DNA from 2 places in the Pseudomonas sp. WOUb67 genome. Region 1 is predicted to be linked to the other one. Evidence: predicted binding sites of a transcription regulator. Region 1 holds the regulator's gene; the other holds the start of a gene.
The links. Region 1 encodes FliA, which starts transcription of late flagellar genes. Its sites were predicted from a motif close to CTAAAGTTTNNNNNNNNNNNGCCGNTAA; they were not measured.

Region 1 (9,381 bases):
GGGCGGTGCTCGACGGCAACAGCGAAATGCGCTCGTCGCTGGTGGGCAGCAGCAGCTGCCCGGGCAGGCCGTCCGGCACTGCGCCCTTGTGCAGGAACAGGTCGTAGCAGCTGTGCTCCAGCGCATCGGGGTTGTGCCCGAAATAGCTGGTCATCGAACCGTGCGGATCGAGGTCGACAACGACCACGCGCTTGCCGGCCTCGGCCAGCAGGCCAGCCAGGGCGATGGTTGTGGTGGTCTTGCCGACGCCACCTTTTTGATTGGCTACTGCCCAGACTCTCATCAAGCAAACTCTATCTATTGATTTGGCAGGGACACTGTAGAAACAACTATCCAAGCGCCGGCACGATCCCTGTGGGAGCGGGCTAGCCCGCGAACACCGGCGCAGCCGGTGCCATTCACCGGGTCGCCTGCTTCGCGGGCATGCCCGCTCCCACAGGGGACGGAGTCACTTCCAATGCAATGCAGCGACGGGGAATTGACGGATCACTGCCCCGCCACCGTTGCTGGCGTTGTAGGTGCACTTTGTGTGCCAGCCCGGCGCAACGCAGCATCCGGCGTGGCATGGGCACTGCCCGAGCCGGTCAGGCTGCGGCGCACTTCGAGGTTGCGCGAAATCACCAGCACCACCCGCCTGTTACGCGCGCGGCCTTCAGCGGTGTCATTGCCGGCCACCGGCTGGTACTCGCCATAACCCACCGAGGCCATGCGCGCCGGGTTGACCCCTTCCATGGCCAGCAGGCGCACGATGCTCGCCGCCCGCGCCGACGACAGCTCCCAGTTGGTCGGGTACTGCGCCGTGCGGATCGGCAGGTTGTCGGTGAAGCCTTCGACATGCACCGGGTTGGCGAACGGCTTGAGGATGCTGGCCACCTTGTCGATGATGGCAAATGCCTTGTCGCTGGGCATGGCATCGCCACTGCCGAACAGCAACGACGAACTCAGCTCGATCTCGATCCACAACTCGTTGCCGCGCACGGTCATCTGGTTGCTGTTGATCAGGTCGCCGAAGGCATCGCGCACGTCATCGCTGATGGTTTTCAGCGGGTCGACATTGGTCGCTGCCAGGCCGGCTTCGGTCTGCTCGCTGTCCTTCACCAGCGGCTCTGCCGGGCGCACGCTCAACGGCTGTTCATCACCGATGGGGATCGGTTTCATGCTGCGCTCAGGGTCGTTGAACACCCCGAGCAAGGCTTGGGAAATGACCTTGTACTTGCCCTCGTTGATCGAGGAAATCGAGTACATCACCACGAAAAAGGCGAACAGCAAGGTGATGAAGTCGGCGTACGACACCAGCCAGCGTTCGTGGTTTTCGTGTTCCTCGGTATGACGACGGCGACGCATGGGTTACTCCATGAAGCCTTGCAGCTTCAACTCGATCGAGCGCGGGTTCTCACCCTCGGCAATCGACAGCAAGCCTTCGAGCAGCATCTCGCGGTAGCGCGATTGACGCATGACGTTGGCCTTGAGCTTGTTGGCGATGGGCAGCAGGATCAGGTTGGCGCTGGCCACGCCGTAGATGGTGGCGACAAAGGCCACAGCAATGCCGTTGCCCAGCTGCGAGGGGTCGGCCAGGTTGCCCATCACGTGGATCAGGCCCATCACCGCACCAATGATGCCGATGGTCGGCGCATAGCCGCCCATGCTCTCGAACACCTTGGCCGCCTGGATATCACGGCTTTCCTGGGTCAGGAAGTCGACTTCAAGGATGCTGCGGATGGCTTCCGGTTCGGCACCGTCCACCAGCAACTGCAGGCCCTTGCGCGCATACGGGTCGGGCTCGGCATCGGCCACACCTTCCAGGCCCAGCAGGCCTTCCTTGCGCGCGGTCAGGCTCCAGTTCACCACACGGTCGATGCCACCCGCCAGGTCGACCCGCGGCGGGAACAGGATCCAGCGCAGAATCTGCAAGGCGCGCTTGAAGGAGGACAGCGGCGACTGCAACAAGGCAGCCGCCAGGGTGCCACCCAGCACGATCAGCGCCGCCGGGCCGTTGACCAGGGCACCGGCATGGCCGCCTTCAAGGAAGTTGCCACCGACGATGGCGACAAAGGCGAGAATCAGGCCGATCAGGCTGAGGACGTCCATCAGACGCAGGCCTCCACCAGGTGCTTGCCGATTTCGTCCAGGCTGTACACCGCGTCAGCCAGGTTGGCCTTGACGATGGCCATGGGCATGCCATAGATCACACAGCTGGCTTCATCCTGGGCCCACACGGTGCTGCCGCCCTGCTTGAGCAGGCGCGCACCTTCGCGGCCGTCGGCGCCCATGCCGGTGAGCACCACCGACAGCACCTTGTCACCGTACGACTTGGCTGCCGAACCGAAGGTGATGTCCACGCACGGCTTGTAGTTCAGGCGCTCGTCACCGGGCAGGATCTTCACCGTGCCACGGCCGTCGATCATCATCTGCTTGCCACCGGGGGCCAGCAGGGCCAGGCCTGGGCGCAGCATGTCACCGTCCTCGGCCTCCTTCACGTTGATGCGGCACAGCTTGTCCAGGCGTTCGGCAAAAGCCTTGGTGAACGCCGCCGGCATGTGCTGGATCAGCACGATCGGCGCCGGGAAATTGGCCGGCAGCTGGGTCAATACCCGCTGCAGGGCCACCGGGCCGCCCGTGGAGGTGCCGATGGCCACCAGCTTGTAGGGCTTGCGCTTGGGGGCTGGCGAGTGTGACGCCGCCGGGGCCGGGGCCGCTGCACGGGCAGGCGCCGCAGGGCGGGCCGGCGCCGGGCTGGCGAAGCTGCTGGCGGGCGCAGGGCTGCTGGCCGGCACAGGCGCGGCGACCGGAGCCGGCCTGGCATAGCTGGCGAGGCGGCGGTTGCTGCGCGAAATGGTATGCACCTTCTCGCATAGCATCTGCTTGACCTTGTCGGGGTTGCGCGAGATGTCCTCGAAGTTTTTCGGCAGGTAATCCACCGCACCAGCATCCAGCGCGTCGAGGGTGACGCGCGCGCCTTCGTGGGTCAGCGAGGAAAACATCAATACCGGCGTCGGGCAGCGCTGCATGATGTGCCGCACCGCGGTGATGCCGTCCATCATGGGCATTTCGTAGTCCATGGTGATGACATCGGGCTTGAGCGCCAGCGCCTGGTCGATTGCTTCCTTGCCATTGGTCGCGGTACCTACCACCTGGATCGTTGGATCCGCGGAGAGGATTTCCGAGACACGGCGGCGGAAGAAACCGGAATCATCCACCACCAGGACCTTGACTGCCATAAACACTCCATTAGGCGGCGCGACCCGCCAGGGTCCGCCACCGAAATCAAATACGCCGCGCGGCGTAACGCTTGAGCATGCTCGGGACGTCGAGAATCAACGCAATGCGACCGTCACCGGTGATGGTGGCCCCGGACATGCCCGGGGTGCCCTGCAGCATCTTGCCCAGCGGCTTGATTACCACTTCTTCCTGGCCAACCAGTTGATCGACGACAAAGCCGATGCGTTGCGTGCCGACCGACAGGATCACGACATGACCCTCGTGCTGCTCTTCGTGCACCTGGCCCTGTACCAGCCAGCGCTTGAGGTAGAACAGCGGCAGCGCCTTGTCACGTACGATCACCACTTCCTGCCCGTCGACCACGTTGGTGCGCGATAGGTCGAGGTGGAAGATCTCGTTGACGTTGACCAGCGGGAAGGCGAACGCCTGGTTGCCCAGCATCACCATCAGGGTGGGCATGATCGCCAGGGTCAGCGGCACCTTGATGACGATCTTCGAGCCCTGGCCCTTGGCCGAGTAGATGTTGATCGAGCCGTTGAGCTGGGAGATCTTGGTTTTCACCACATCCATGCCCACGCCACGGCCAGACACATCGGAAATCTCGGTCTTGGTCGAGAAGCCCGGGGCGAAGATCAGGTTGTAGCAGTCCGATTCGCTCAGGCGATCAGCGGCATCCTTGTCCATCAGGCCTTTTTCCACGGCCTTGGCGCGCAGGATGTTCGGGTCCATGCCCTTGCCGTCGTCAGAAATCGACAACAGGATGTGGTCCCCTTCCTGCTCGGCCGACAGCACCACGCGGCCGGTGCGGGCCTTGCCCGACGCTTCACGCTCATCGGGCATCTCGACACCATGGTCGACGGCGTTGCGCACCAGGTGCACCAACGGGTCGGCCAGGGCCTCGACCAGGTTCTTGTCCAGGTCGGTTTCTTCGCCGACCAGTTCCAGGTTGATCTCTTTCTTCAGCTGGCGGGCAAGGTCGCGTACCAGCCGCGGGAAGCGGCCGAACACTTTCTTGATCGGCTGCATGCGGGTTTTCATCACCGCCGTCTGCAGGTCGGCCGTGACCACGTCGAGGTTGGACACGGCCTTGGACATGGCCTCGTCACCGCTGTTCAGGCCCAGGCGCACCAGGCGGTTACGCACCAGCACCAGTTCACCGACCATGTTCATGATCTCGTCCAGGCGCGCGGTGTCGACGCGAACGGTGGTTTCCGCTTCGCTGACGGCATGCTTCTCGGCAGCCGGCGCCGGCGCACGAGGGGCCGGCGCAGGCTTGCTGGCGGCGGCAGGTGCAGGCGCAGCAACGGCTGGCTTGGCCACCGGCTGGCTGTCGGCCTTGGCCTGGGCAGGCGCTTGCACCTTGGCTGCAGCCGGGGCCTCGACCGCAGCAACATCACCACCAAACTTGCCCTTGCCGTGCAACTGGTCCAGCAAGGCCTCGAACTCGTGCTCGCTGATTTCGTCGCCAGCGGCGCTGTTGTCAACCGCGACCGGCGCCGGTGCTTTGACGGCAGGCAAGACATCGGCCTGGAACGTGCCCTTGCCATGCAACTGGTCGAGCAACGATTCGAATTCTTCGTCGGTAATTTCGTCGCTTACTGCTTCTGCAGGCGCGGCAACCGGCTGTACCGCAGCTTCGACACTGAACTGGCCTTTGCCGTGCAACTGGTCAAGCAGCGACTCGAACTCGGCGTCGGTGATTTCGTCACCTGCGCCACTGATGGTCTCGCCCTGCATCTGCTCGTCGACCGCGGCTTGCGCCTTGACCGCATCGAGCGAATCGAGCAACTGCTCAAACTCGCTGTCGGTGATGTCCTGGTCATCGGCAGGGGCCACGGCTGCAACCTGCGCCTCGGCTACCGGTGCCGCAGGCGCTTCAGCAACCTCGGCACCACCGGGTTCGGCCAGGCGCGACAAAGCCGCCAGCAACTCGGGGGTGGCCGGGGTGACGTCGGCGCGCTCGCGCACCTGGCCAAACATGCTGTTGACCGTATCCAGTGCCTCAAGCACCACGTCCATCAGTTCCGCATCGACCCGGCGCTCACCTTTGCGCAGGATGTCGAACACGTTCTCGGCGATATGGCAGCACTCCACCAGCTCGTTCAGCTGGAGGAAGCCGGCGCCCCCTTTTACAGTGTGGAAACCGCGAAAGATCGCATTGAGCAGGTCGGCATCGTCAGGTCGGCTTTCCAGCTCGACCAGTTGCTCGGACAGTTGCTCAAGTATTTCGCCGGCTTCTACCAGGAAATCCTGGAGGATTTCTTCATCGGCGCCGAAGCTCATCAAACGTGCTCCTTAAAAACCCAGGCTGGACAGCAAATCATCGACATCGTCCTGACCGGACACAACGTCTTCACGCTTATCGGCATGAATCTGCGGACCTTCACCCCGAGTCGGATGTTTTTCTGCATCTTTTTCTGCGCGCAGTTGATCGTGGTCATGCTGGATACCGGCAAAGCGGTCGACCTGGCTGGCCATCAGCACCAGTTTGAGCAGGTTGCTTTCCACCTCGGTCACCAGGCTGGTGACGCGCTTGATCACCTGGCCGGTCAGGTCCTGATAGTCCTGAGCCAGCAGAATGTCGTTGAGATGCCCGGCAACCTTGCGGTTACCTTCAGCGCTGTGCGTCAGGAAACTGTCGACGCGCTTGACCAGGTCGCGGAACTCCGGCGCAGCCACTTCGCGGCGCATGAAGCGCTGCCAATCGGTGCTCAGGGCCTTGGCTTCGCTGGCCAGGTCGTTTAGCACCGGGGTGCTTTCCTCGACCAGGTCCATGGTGCGGTTGGCCGCGCCCTCGGTCAGCTTGACCACGTACGACAGGCGCTCGGTAGCGTCGGTAATCTGCGACACCTCCTCGGCCTGCGGTATGGTCGGGTCGATCTGGAAGCTGACGATCGCGCTGTGCAACTCGCGGGTCAGCTTGCCAACTTCCTGGTACAGGCCGCGGTCGCGGGTCTGGTTCAGCTCGTGAATCAGCTGTACCGCCTCGCCGAAACGGCCCCGCTCCAGGCTTTCGACCAACTCCTGGGCATGCTTCTTCAGGGTCGATTCGAACTCCCCCAAAGACGTTTGTGATGAATCCATGGCGCGCCCCCTGACGTGACTCAGCCGTTGACGCGTTCGAAGATCTTCTCGATCTTTTCTTTGAGCACCTGAGCGGTGAACGGCTTGACCACATAGCCATTGACGCCGGCCTGGGCCGCTTCGATGATCTGGTCGCGCTTGGCCTCGGCAGTTACCATCAGTACCGGCATGGTTTTCAGCTTTTCACTGGCTCGCACTTTACGCAGCAGGTCGATGCCGGACATGCCGGGCATGTTCCAGTCAGTCACCAGGAAATCGTAGTGGCCGTTTTCCAGCATCGGCAGCGCCGTAGTGCCATCGTCGGCTTCTTCGGTGTTGGTGAAGCCCAGGTCACGCAACAGGTTCTTGATGATCCGCCGCATCGTCGAAAAGTCGTCAACGATGAGGATTTTCATGTTCTTGTCCAATTAGACCTCCAAGCAGTCTCAAACGCGCCCGGTCTACCGGGCACGCACTCATTCAATTCGGTACAACGTGGAAAAAGCACGTGGAAAACGCCTGCAACGACACCGGGCTCAACGTGCCCGCCATTCCCCCAGGCGGCTACGCAGGCGCGCGGCGCACTGGCTGTGCAACTGGCTGACCCGCGACTCGCTGACCCCAAGCACCTCGCCGATTTCCTTGAGGTTCAACTCTTCGTCGTAGTACAGCGCCAGTACCAGGCGCTCACGCTCCGGCAGGTTGGCAATGGCCTCGGTCAGGGCAGCCTGGAAGCGTTCGTCCTCCAGGCCACGCGCAGGTTCGACATGGCCACTGGCGCCATCCTCATGCAGCCCTTCGTGCTCGCCGTCCTGCAACAGGTCGTCAAAGCTGAACAGGCGGCTGCCCAAGGTATCGTTCAAGATCCCGTAGTAATCGTCGAGACTCAATTGGAGTTCGGCAGCAACTTCATGATCTTTAGCGTCCCGGCCTGTTCTGGCTTCAACGGCACGCATTGCGTCACTGACCATGCGGGTATTACGGTGCACCGAACGCGGTGCCCAGTCGCCCTTGCGCACCTCGTCGAGCATGGCCCCGCGGATGCGGATGCCAGCATAGGTTTCAAAGCTGGCGCCTTTGCTGGCGTCATACTTGTTGGCCACTTCAAGCAGGCCGATCATGCCGGCCTGGATCAGGTCCTCGACCTGCACGTTGGCCGGCAAGCGCGCCAACAGGTGGTAGGCAATGCGCTTCACCAGCGGGGCGTAGCGTTCGATAAGCTCGTACTGGGCGTCTTTCGCCGCCCGGCTGTACATCTTGAAGCCGCTGGCGTTCATAGCACGGGTCCCGCGCTGGTGGGTTGCACCAGACGCTCGACAAAGAACTCCAGGTGCCCGCGCGGGTTGGCCGGCAGCGGCCAGCTGTCGACCTTCTGGGCAATCGCCTTGAAGGCCAGCGCGCATTTGGAACGCGGGAAGGCTTCGTAGACGGCGCGCTGCTTCTGCACCGCCTTGCGCACGCATTCGTCGTACGGCACGGCGCCCACGTACTGCAGGGCAACGTCGAGGAAGCGGTCGGTGACCTTGGTCAGCTTGGCGAACAGGTTGCGCCCTTCCTGCGGGCTCTGCGCCATGTTGGCCAGCACACGGAAACGATTCATCCCGTAGTCGCGGTTGAGCAGTTTGATCAGGGCGTAGGCATCGGTGATCGAGGTGGGCTCGTCACACACCACCAGCAGCACTTCCTGGGCGGCGCGAACGAAGCTGACCACCGACTCACCGATACCCGCCGCAGTGTCGATCACCAGCACGTCGAGGTTGTCGCCGATTTCGCTGAACGCCTGGATCAGCCCGGCATGCTGGGCCGGGGCCAGGTGCACCATGCTCTGGGTGCCCGAGGCCGCCGGCACGATGCGCACACCGCCAGGGCCTTGCAGCATCACGTCACGCAGCTCGCAGCGCCCCTCGATGACATCGGCCAGGGTACGTTTGGGGGTAAGGCCCAGCAACACGTCGACGTTGGCCAGGCCCAGGTCGGCGTCCAGCAGCATGACCCTGCGGCCAAGCTCGGCCAGCGCCAGGGACAAGTTCACTGAAACGTTAGTCTTGCCGACGCCACCTTTGCCACCGGTCACGGCGATCACCTGTACGGGATGCATGCTACCCATGTCTGTTCTTTACCTTGTCTCGCTGGGACTCAGGCCACACGTGGGGCAATTCTGCGTACCCCTTGGCATAGCTACTTTGCACACGCTTCATGGTCAACCCGCTCGCCGGGGGTTGTGATAGAGATCAGCGAACATGTCGGCCATGGCCTCTTCGCTGGGCTCGTCCTGCAGCTGCACATTCACCGCACGGGACACCAGCTGGTGACCACGCGGCAGGTGCAGGTCGTCAGGAATGCGCGGGCCATCGGTGAGGTAGGCCACGGGCAGTTCATGACTGATGGCAAGGCTCAGCACATCGCCGAGGCTCGCCGTTTCATCCAGTTTGGTCAGGATGCAACCGGCCAGGCCACAACGCTTGTAGCTGTGGTAGGCGGCGGTCAGCACCTGTTTCTGGCTGGTGGTAGCCAGTACCAGGTAATTCTTCGCGGCAATGCCACGCCCGGCCAGGGTTTCCAGCTGCATGCGCAGTGCCGGGTCGCTGGCCTGCAGGCCGGCGGTATCGATCAGCACGACGCGCTTGCGCAGCAGTGGCTCCAGCGCCGCAGCCAACGACTGGCCCGGGTCGACGTAGGTCACTGGCACGTTGAGGATGCGGCCCAGGGTCTTGAGCTGCTCCTGGGCACCGATACGGAAGCTGTCCATGCTCACCAGCGCCAGGTTCTGCGCGCCGTACTTGAGCACGTAGCGGGCAGCCAGCTTGGCCAGGGTGGTGGTCTTGCCCATGCCGGCCGGGCCGACCATGGCAATTACCCCACCCTCTTCGATCGGTTCGATTTCAGGAATTTCGATCATCCGCGCCAGGTGCGCCAACAGCATGCGCCAGGCCTGGCGAGGCTCTTCGATCTCGGTGGTCAGGTCCAGCAGCTCACGGGCGATAGGCCCGGACAGGCCAATGCGCTGCAGGCGGCGCCAGAGGTTGGCCTGCTGCGGCTTGCTGCCCTGCAGCTGGCTCCAGGCCAGCGAACCGAGCTGCACTTCCAGCAGCTCGCGCA
Region 2 (9,381 bases), 840 kb from region 1:
ATCACCCAAGGCGTTCTTCACCACCACCGACAGGCGACGGCGGATGAAATCGAACGGCAGTTCATCGACTTTTGCATAGGCATAGGGCACCTGGAACTCACGGTCCTGACCCGCGAAATGCAGCACGGCCTGGTCCATCAGGTTGCGGATGCCGCTCTGGTGATGGCTGTTGAGCCAGGCCAGTTCAAGGATATGCCGGTCGCGCTGGCCGTCGGAGCGCACGTGGTGTTCGAGGATGATCCGGTCCTGGGTGAGCGTGCCGGTCTTGTCGGTGCACAGTACGTCCATGGAGCCCAGGTTCTGGATGGCGTTCAGGCGCTTGACCACCACCTTGCGCCGGGCCATGGCCACGGCGCCCTTGGCCAGGTTGGCGCTGACGATCATCGGCAGCATTTCCGGGGTCAGGCCCACTGCCACGGCAAGCGCGAAGAGGAAGGCATCACCCCAGTCGCCCTTGACCACACCGTTGATCATGAACACCACCGGCACCATCACCAGCATGAAGCGGATCAGCAGGCTGCTGACGCTGTTCACACCGCGGTCGAAGGCGGTCTGGCTGCGCGAGCCGGCAATGGCTTTGGCCAGCGAGCCGAAGTAGGTGCGCCGGCCGGTGGCGACCACCACGGCGCGGGCGCGGCCGCTGACCACGTTGGTGCCCATGAAGCAGATGTTCGGCAGCTCAAGCAGGTTGCCCTGGTCAGCGCCATGCCCGGTGGCAGACTTCTGCGCGACATTGCCCAAGGTGTCGTACTTCTCGACCGGCAGCGCTTCGCCGGTGAGCACTGCCTGACTGATGAACAGGTCGCGCGATTCGAGCAGGCGAATGTCGGCGGGGATCATGTCGCCTGCAGAAAGCTGCACGATGTCGCCGGCCACCAGTTCGTCCATGGGCACTTCGCGCAGGCGCGGGGCCTGCCCGACCTGCTCGCGGCGCAGTACGGTGGCGGTGGTGCGCACCATGGCCTTGAGCGCGTCGGCGGCCTTGTTCGAGCGGTATTCCTGCCAGAAGCGCAGCAGGCTGCTGAGGCTGACCATGGTCATGATGATGATGACCTTGGTCAGGTCGGCGTCGTCCGTTTCGCCGGCGCTGACCGGCAGCCAGTAGTCGGTGACGAAGCTGATCCCGGCCAGGGTCAGCAGTACATAGATGAACGGGTTGTGCAGGGCCTTGAGCAATTGCACCAGGGCGTGGGGTTGCGGGTCGTGGGCGACCTGGTTGGCCCCATCGCGCTCCAGGCGCTTGGCAGCCTCGTGCTCGGTCAGACCGTGTTCGCTGGCATCAAGGTTGGCGAGGGTAACGGCCAGGCCATTGCGCGCTTCACGGGCAGCGCGGGTAGATAGGCGGGTTTCACGTTCGGCCTTGGCCGATGAGGTGTTGCGGTGTTTGACAGTCATGTTGCTGTGCTCCTGCCGCTGCGGCGGCACGACACACAGACGTTTCACTCAGGCGGTGAACGAAGGCATGTCGGGTCGCAGAAAAATACTCGGGTTGTCCGACAGTTGTCTGTCCGCTGCCGAGGGTCGGAAGTTGTTTCGGCAGCGAACTTTCTACTCGCGCAATCCATGGTTTGATTCCTGTTGATAAATACCGGGCAATAGTTACCCGTGAACTTTTAATTTAAAAAGTTCGAGAGCAAAGATACCGTTCAATATCTTGTATTCAGCGAGAAGTCTGGCGGCTCAAGCGGGCATGAAGACACGCCAGCGGCCCGCATCTACTGGGGGGCTCCTGGCTGTCGTCAGGGTACCCATGCAGGCGGGGCGGCCGGGCACGGGCCTGCTGCGGCGCAAGGCAGGCGAGCAGGCGATGTGATACGAATGAAGTAAGGTTCATGAGCTTGCCTCCAACCGGCGGACACCGGCGGCGGCAAGTCACGGCGGAGCATCAGGCTCTGGCGCGGCTTGCCCGACCAGGGTGTCGGGACCGGTGTTCCGGTTCAAGTGCCTGACCGGGCCATACGGCGGCGGTCAGGCAGCGACTAGATACTGTGTCCATTGAATTCTTCAGTGAAGGGAAAAAAGGCCCTTTCTCGGGGCGATCGAACTTTATGCAAGCGTAGTATCGAAGTCAACCAGCAAGGGGAACTTTAAATAAGTTTCACCGTATTTTAATGTTTCCTCTTTCCTTCAGGCTTGCACTGCCCCTTGTAGGAGCGGCCTTGTGTCGCGATGGGCTGCAGAGCAGCCCCGGGATTTCAGCACAGAAACACAAATTGCCGGGGCTGCTTTGCAGCCCATCGCGACACAAGGCCGCTCCTACAGTTGACCGCGACAACCGGCCAGGTGCGGGCTCGTCGCCCGCCGGACCTCAAACCCTGAACCGGCCCACCAATGCCGTCATCTCGCCCACCAGCCCCGACATCGCCTTGCTCGCTTCGCTGGTCTGCTGCGCGCCCGTCGCCGAATTGATCGACAGCTCGCGGATGTTCAGCAGGTTGCGGTCCACTTCCCGCGCCACCTGAGCCTGCTCTTCGGCCGCACTGGCAATGACCAGGTTGCGCTCGTTGATTTCGCCGATCGCACTGTAGATACCTTCCAGCACCTGCCCGGAGGCCAGGGTCACGTCCAGGGTCGACTGGGCGCGGTTGGTGCTGGCCTGCATCGAAGCCACCGCCGCTTCGGTGCCCGCCTGTACGCGGCCGATCATCTGTTCGATTTCCTGGGTCGACTGTTGCGTGCGGTAGGCCAGCGTGCGCACTTCATCCGCCACCACCGCAAAGCCGCGCCCGGCCTCACCGGCACGGGCGGCCTCGATGGCAGCATTGAGCGCCAGCAGGTTGGTTTGCTCGGACACCGAGCGGATCACTTCCAGTACCTTGCCGATATCCCGCACCTGCCCGACCAGTTGCTCCAGGTGCGCACTGCTGGTCTGGATCTCGCGGGTCATGGCCTCGGTGCCATCGATGTTGTCGCTGACTTGCTGGCGGCTTTGCGCGGCCAGCTGGTTGGACTCGCTGGTGGTTTGCGACGTGGTGATGGCGTTGCGCGCAACCTCCTCCACGGCCGTGGTCATTTCGGTCACGGCGGTGGCTGCCTGCTCCAGCTCCTGCCCCTGCTGGCGGAGGTTGTTGGCGCTTTCTTCGGTGACCGCGTTCAACGCGGTAGCGGCTGCATCCAGCTGCCGGGCACAGTGGTTGATCTGCCCCAGGGTGTCACGCTGGCTCTGCTGCATACGCTGCAGTTCGTGGAACAGCTGGCCGATCTCGTTGTTGCCCTGCCCCTGCACCGGCACGCTGAGGTCGCCACCGGCAATACGCTGGAAATGCCGACCGGCTTCGCGCAGCGGGTGCAAAACACGCTGGGCAATGAAAGCCCAGCACAGCGCCGCCAGCACCAACGTCACCGCCAGCAGCCCCAGACTCAGCAGTTGGGCGCGGGCCAGACGCCGATCAGACTCAAGCATGATCTGCTGGCCACGCTCGCTCAGTGCGCCCACCAGTTGCTGACGCAACGCTTGCAACCGGCCCATGGCATTGCCGGCGTCGCTGTTGACCTTGAAGTACTGCTCCAGCGAGCGCTGGCGGGTTGCCTCACGCTGCCCGGCCACCGCCTTGGCGTATTCGGCAAAGGTAGCCTGCAGTTCGATTGCCAAGGGCCGAAGGGCTGGCTCACGCGCGTTTTCGACAAATTCGTCGACCAGCTTCTGGCTCTTGTCGTTCAGCTCGACCGACAGCGCCATGCGCTTGGCTGCACTCTCGTCATGGCCACCCAACTGCTCGATGAAGCCCGAGGACACATTGGCACTGGAACGAATTGCCATCAGCAACGCGTTGTTCAACCGGTCCGACTGGTGCGCGGTCTGGTCCAGTTCGGTGATCTGCTGGTCGCTGCCCACTGCTGCCCGCCAGGCGCTGATGGTGGAAAACAGCAGGGTCAGGCTGAACAACGACAGCACCCAGAACATTCCGGTACGTATCTTCAGGTTGGCAAGCATGCGGGCAGTACTCCTTTGTTGGCACCACTTCTGGTCGAGATTCGACGGTGGGTGTGCTGCTATCGGAGGTGCCGGCGCAGGCTTGAGGCGCAGGGAGGCGGTTATGGGCGGTAACCGAACAGATGTTGCCGGCCGCAGGCCTCGCCACGGCCTGCCTCAGCGGCCGAGGACGTCGACGACCGCCTCGGCGAACGCCTGTGGTTGGTCCAGCATGATGAAGTGGAAGCTGCCATCTATGCGCTTGAAGCTGATATGCGGTGTGCCGGCATAGGCGTTGGCGAACAATGCATCAACGCTGGCAGCGGGTATGCCAAACAACGGGTCATAGGCGTACACGACCTCCACCGGCGCCTGGATACGGGCCAGTTCCGGGCGCAGGTCGGTAGTCATCAGTTCATAGGTGGCGTCGGCTACAGCCTTGCGGTCTGAACGCAGCGCCGCCTCGACCAACGCAGGCCTGGCCTCAGCCGTCTTGGCCAGCCGGTCGATGGCGGTACGCTGCATCGCTTCGGCCTGGGCTGGCGGGGCCGCCAGCATTGCATCCCGGAATGCCGCAGCCTGCGGTGCAGCCGCTTCGGCGGTCGCCATGGGGTTGATCAGTAACGTGTAGAACGGCAGCGCGTCGACAACGATCAGCCGCCCTACCCGCTCGGGGTGGCGTGCGCCAAGCATCAGCGCGACCTCGCCGCCCAGCGAATGGCCAATGATGGCCGGCGCCTTCAGGTGCTGGCTGCGGATATAGTCTGCAACCGCCTCGGCCACCGGGGCGGCCACGCGCCCGTCCACAGGGGCCACAGCAGGCGGACCGGCAAAGCCTGCAACCTGCACCAGGTGCAGGCGATGCTGTTGGCGCAGTGTGCTGGCGAGCCCCGCCCAAACCTCACGGGATGAGGCCAGCCCGGGGATCAGGATGACGTCCGGCCCGGTGCCCTCGACCTTTACCGAAATACGTTCGTCAGCCACAGGCACTGGCTGGCTTGGCGCAGCCAATGCCGAGCCCAGCGACAAGCTGGTGCCGATTGCTGCAAGCAGGGTGCGTATGCGCATGGTCGCCATTCCTTTGACTTCAACGGAGAAAAGCCCGCCACTATAAGGCCCACGGCAACCCATGGGAAAACTATCGTTTGCAACCCGCTGTGCTGCACCGTTAAAGTCGGGGCCTGGGCGCCGGCTGCGCCTGCGGTCCGCGCGAAGGGGTTGCCCGAGCCATGCGTCACAACATTTCCACACCAGCTCCCGGCTTGTCGGCGGACCGAGCCCCAAAGGAGTTGGCATGCCCGCCATAAATGCTTCCCGCCACCACGGCCTGCTCGACCTGCCCGCCTTGCGCAAACGCGCCAAGCGCTTGCTGGCCGAACTGAAAAACCACCAAGCCGACGACGCCCGCGAGCAATTGCGCGCGCTTGGCCTTCCCGGCCCCGACTACCGGCTTGCCGATACCCAATGGCTGGTGGCCCGCGAGGCCGGCTTTTCCAGCTGGCCCAGGCTCAAGGCCCATGCCGACGCCGTGGCTTTCGCAGCACGCCACCCCGGGTTTTCCGCCGATGACGAGGCCAGCGCGCAGCACTGGCGCTGCGGTAACGACATCGCCCACAGCTTGCGCACCGCCGGGTTTGCCGGCGCCTTCCAGATGTTCGACGACCCCATGGTCATGGGGCCCGTACCGGCACTGCCCGATGAACAGTACTGGCAGGTGCGAAGCGCCTACGTGCAACAGGCGTTCAAGCTGAGCACCCACGACCTTGAGCAGCGCCAAACGGCGCAGCGCAAAGCACTGGCCGGGCTGAACCGCGACAGTGAAATTGTGCTGTGGTGCGAGGCCGACGCATACGACCAGCTGTTCCTGGTTCGCGTGCTGGCCAGCCTGCCCTGCCTGCCGCGTCGGCTGGAGCTGATCGAGATTGATCAGGTGCCCGGGATCGAGCGTTTCATCGGCATCGGGCAACTGGCCCCCGACCTGCTGGCCTGGCTGTGGCCGCAACGTCGCGCACTGGGTGAGGATGCACTGGCCCTGGCCCGCGAGGCATGGGCAGCCTACACCGCAGCGGATCCACAGGCCTGGGCCAGGCTGGCTGGCCGCCAGCACCCGGCCTTGCCGTTGCTGGGCTGGGCATTGGCGCGCCAGCTGCAGGAACTGCCGGGGGCGCAAGATGGATTGAGCCTCACCGAACGCCTGCTGCTGCGTGTGCTGGCTTCACGCGGCGAGCTAGCGGCCGGCCGCGTATTTGGCCAGTTGATGATGCAGGATGAACCCCTGCCCTACCTCGGTGACATGATGTTCCATGTGCTGCTGCAACCGTTGATCCATGCGCCACAGCCGTTGCTGCTGGAAGGCCCGGGCGAGGCCTGGGCGCAGCGACCGCTGCGGCTAACCCCGCTTGCCGAGCAGGTGATTGCAGGCAAGGCGCACTGGCTTGATCACAAGCCTGCACAGCGTTGGGTCGGCGGGGTGCGGGTGGATGCGGCTGACAGGCCTTGGGTAGTGACCGAACAAGGCGAGGTGTGGCGGCGTTGATGATTCCGTAGGGATAGCAAGTCCCTGTGGGAGCGGGTTTACCCGCGAAGAAGGCGACTCGGTGTATGGCACCGGCTATGCCGGTGTTCGCGGGTAAACCCGCTCCCACAGGGCCCCCATTCGGGCATACACCTTTATCTTATCCCGCGGCAATAGCCCTCCACGCCTGTGCCAAACGCTGCGTGGCCTGCCGGATCTCCTCCACATCCAGCGAAGCAAACCCCAGGCGCAAGGCATTCTCGGCATGCCCAAACGGCGAGAACTGCCGACCGCTGCGTACTACCAGGTCCAGCTCCAGCGCCTTGGCTACCAACTGGTCCACATTGATCGCGTCGGCAAACCGCACCCACAGCGCCAACCCGCCTTCCGGTTCCTGCACGGTAATCTGCTCGCCAAACGCATCGTGCAGGCAAGCCAGCAGGGTCTCCCGGCGCCGACGGTACTCGCGGTTGACCCGGCGCAAGTGCTTCTTCAGCTCACCATCGTTGATCAAGTCCGCCAGCATCCGTTGCATCACCGCATCGCCCTGCCCCAGGGTCAGCGTCGCCCTGCGCTCAAGCACTGCTGTCACCTCCACCGGCGCGACGATATAGCTGCACCGGAACGTGCTGCCCAGGGGCTTGGACAGTGTGCCGATGTAAATCACATGCCGCTGCTGGCGGTCGCTGGCCAAAGGCAGATAGGGCCGCCCGGAAAAGTGGTATTCGTAGTCGTAGTCCTCCTCGACCACGCAGAAGTCGTGCTGCCGCGCCAGCTCCAGCAACTGCTGTCGGCGCCCGGCTGGCAAGCTGACCGTGGTCGGAAACTGGTGATGGGGCGTGATGTACATCATCCGCACCTTGTGCTGCCGGCACAGGGCATCGATCTGGTCGACCCGGCAACCCTCATGGTCCAGGTCCACGGTCACCAGCCGGGCACCCAGCTGACGGAAAATCTCCCACGCCGGCGGATAGCTCAGGCGCTCGACCAGCACGGCATCCCCCGGCTTGAGCAACACGCTGGCCAACAGGGACAGCGACATCTGCACGCCCTGGGTCAGGCAGATATGCTCGGCGCCAACGTTCAGGCTGCGATTGTGCCTTAGCATGTCGGCCAGGGCGGCGCGCAGGTAGAGGCTGCTGCAATCGCTGCCATGGCGCACGCTGTTGCTGGTAAAGCTGCTGCGCAAAGCATTGCGGTAATAGCGATGCAGAACTGCCTGGGGCAACAGCCGGTGGTCACAGGCGCCGTTGTCGAAGAACAAGGCCCCTGGCCGCCCCTGCTGCGCTGCAGCCCGTTCGTTCGCCTCGAAGTAGGCAACGGCGGGCTCCTCGGGTAACGCCAGGGCGAAGGGGCCCGTGGTAGCAGGCTCGTTGGGTGTACCGGCCGCCAGCTGCTGGCTGACGAAAGTGCCCCGGCGCTGCACGCTCTGCAGCCAGCCTTTGGTCTCGGCTTCCTCGTAGGCGAGGATCACCGTCTTGCGGTTGACGTTCAGCAGTTGCGCCATCTCCCGCGTGCCCGGCAGCGGCGTGCCAGGGCGCAGGCGGCCCTCGCTGATCGCGGCCACCAGCCCCTCGACGATCTGCCGGTACGAAGCCTGCGCCCCATCAAGCTTGAGCAGCGGCTGCCACTTGCGAAGCTGGACCATGTGAATTATCCAAAACTGGAGGTTCTGCTGGTCCTGGACTATAGCAACAATCGAGCCTCCATTTGCCCCCGAGGTGTTCATGCAAAGCCGCCACGTCATCGAATTGTCGCCCTCGGGCAAAACCTTCGAAGCCAGCCAGGAGTTGCTGCTCGATGCCATGCTCGCCAGCGGCCTGCCGGTACCCTTCTCCTGCCGCCGAGGCGCCTGCGGGTCCTGCAAGGTGAAAGTAATGTCTGGGCAGTATCAGGACAAGCAACGGGATGCAGACACCCCCGCGCCCTCCTACCCCCTGGCCGCCGACGAGATGCTGCTGTGCCAGAGCCACGCCTGCGGTGACATGCGCCTGGAGATCCCTGGCTGGTCCCTGGACGCCCCGGCACTGGCGTTCCAGGCGCAGGTTCACAGCCAGCGCGAGCTGAGTGCAGATATCGTCGAGCTGGTGCTGCAACCGGCTCAACCGCTGGAAGTGCGGGCAGGCCAATACGTGAGGTTCCAGCTCGACAACGGTGACAGTCGCTGCTTCTCCATCGCCAACCTGCCCGTTCAGGACCAGGGCCAACTGGTGTTTCACATCCGCAAGGTCAGCGGCGGCGTGTTCACCGAAGGCCTGCTGCCCACCCTGCAAGCAGGTGCCGTACTGAACCTTGAGGGGCCGGTCGGCGCCTGCACCTGGCAGCATGAAGACCAACGCCCAGTGGTGCTGTTTGCCACCGGCACCGGTTACGCCGGCATCAAGCCCTTGTTGCTGACAGCCCTGGCCCGCGGTGCCGAGGTCAAGCTGTACTGGGGTGGTACGTCGACGGCGGACTTCTATGACCGAGCGTTTCTCGAGCAGGCCAGCCGCGAACACCCACACTTCTGCTGGCACCCGGTTCTTTCGGCGGAGGCACGCGTGCAGCAGGTGGCGCTGGGCCAGGCGCATCAGTGGGCCGATACCCAGGTCTATGCCTGCGGCAATGCCGCAATGATCAGCCAGGCCCGCGAACTGTGCCTTGCCGCCGGCGTGCAACCCCACCGCTTTGTCGCGGAGGCCTTTGTCGCCAGCGGCGCACTGGCGCCCCAGGCTGCAACCGCCAACACCCTGCACCCAGAGCTGGAAAAAGTCGGCCCGCGCTACTCGCTGGACGGCATGCTCGCTGCACGCGAGCAGTCAGTGCGCTCCGTGGCCGCGATCGCCAGCCAACTGCGCGTCGGCATGACCACCGCCCAGGCACTGGAGATGGCTGCGCAAACCTTGCAGGCAATGGGCGCGTCCCACACCTGGCATCCCACCTACATCCGCTTCGGCGACGACACCGTGCGTAC

Region 2: the regulator FliA is predicted to act here: its motif matches at 3,994-4,021, upstream of ABOC32_RS14845 (methyl-accepting chemotaxis protein).

What each region holds. Positions count from the first base shown of each region.
Region 1 covers NZ_CP170112.1:2,474,017-2,483,397, reverse strand. Annotated here, with positions in the region: gene ABOC32_RS11310 (ParA family protein) at 1-283, opposite strand, end outside; gene motD (flagellar motor protein MotD) at 487-1,344, opposite strand; gene ABOC32_RS11300 (flagellar motor protein) at 1,348-2,088, opposite strand; gene ABOC32_RS11295 (protein-glutamate methylesterase/protein-glutamine glutaminase) at 2,088-3,218, opposite strand; gene ABOC32_RS11290 (chemotaxis protein CheA) at 3,265-5,502, opposite strand; gene ABOC32_RS11285 (protein phosphatase CheZ) at 5,515-6,303, opposite strand; gene ABOC32_RS11280 (chemotaxis response regulator CheY) at 6,324-6,698, opposite strand; gene fliA (RNA polymerase sigma factor FliA) at 6,819-7,559, opposite strand; gene fleN (flagellar synthesis regulator FleN) at 7,556-8,389, opposite strand; gene flhF (flagellar biosynthesis protein FlhF) at 8,483-9,381, opposite strand, start outside.
Region 2 covers NZ_CP170112.1:3,313,184-3,322,564, reverse strand. Annotated here, with positions in the region: gene mgtA (magnesium-translocating P-type ATPase) at 1-1,395, opposite strand, end outside; gene ABOC32_RS14845 (methyl-accepting chemotaxis protein) at 2,309-3,934, opposite strand; gene ABOC32_RS14840 (alpha/beta fold hydrolase) at 4,091-4,981, opposite strand; gene ABOC32_RS14835 (DUF1835 domain-containing protein) at 5,208-6,449, shown strand; gene ABOC32_RS14830 (PLP-dependent aminotransferase family protein) at 6,589-8,076, opposite strand; gene ABOC32_RS14825 (M24 family metallopeptidase) at 8,156-9,381, shown strand, end outside.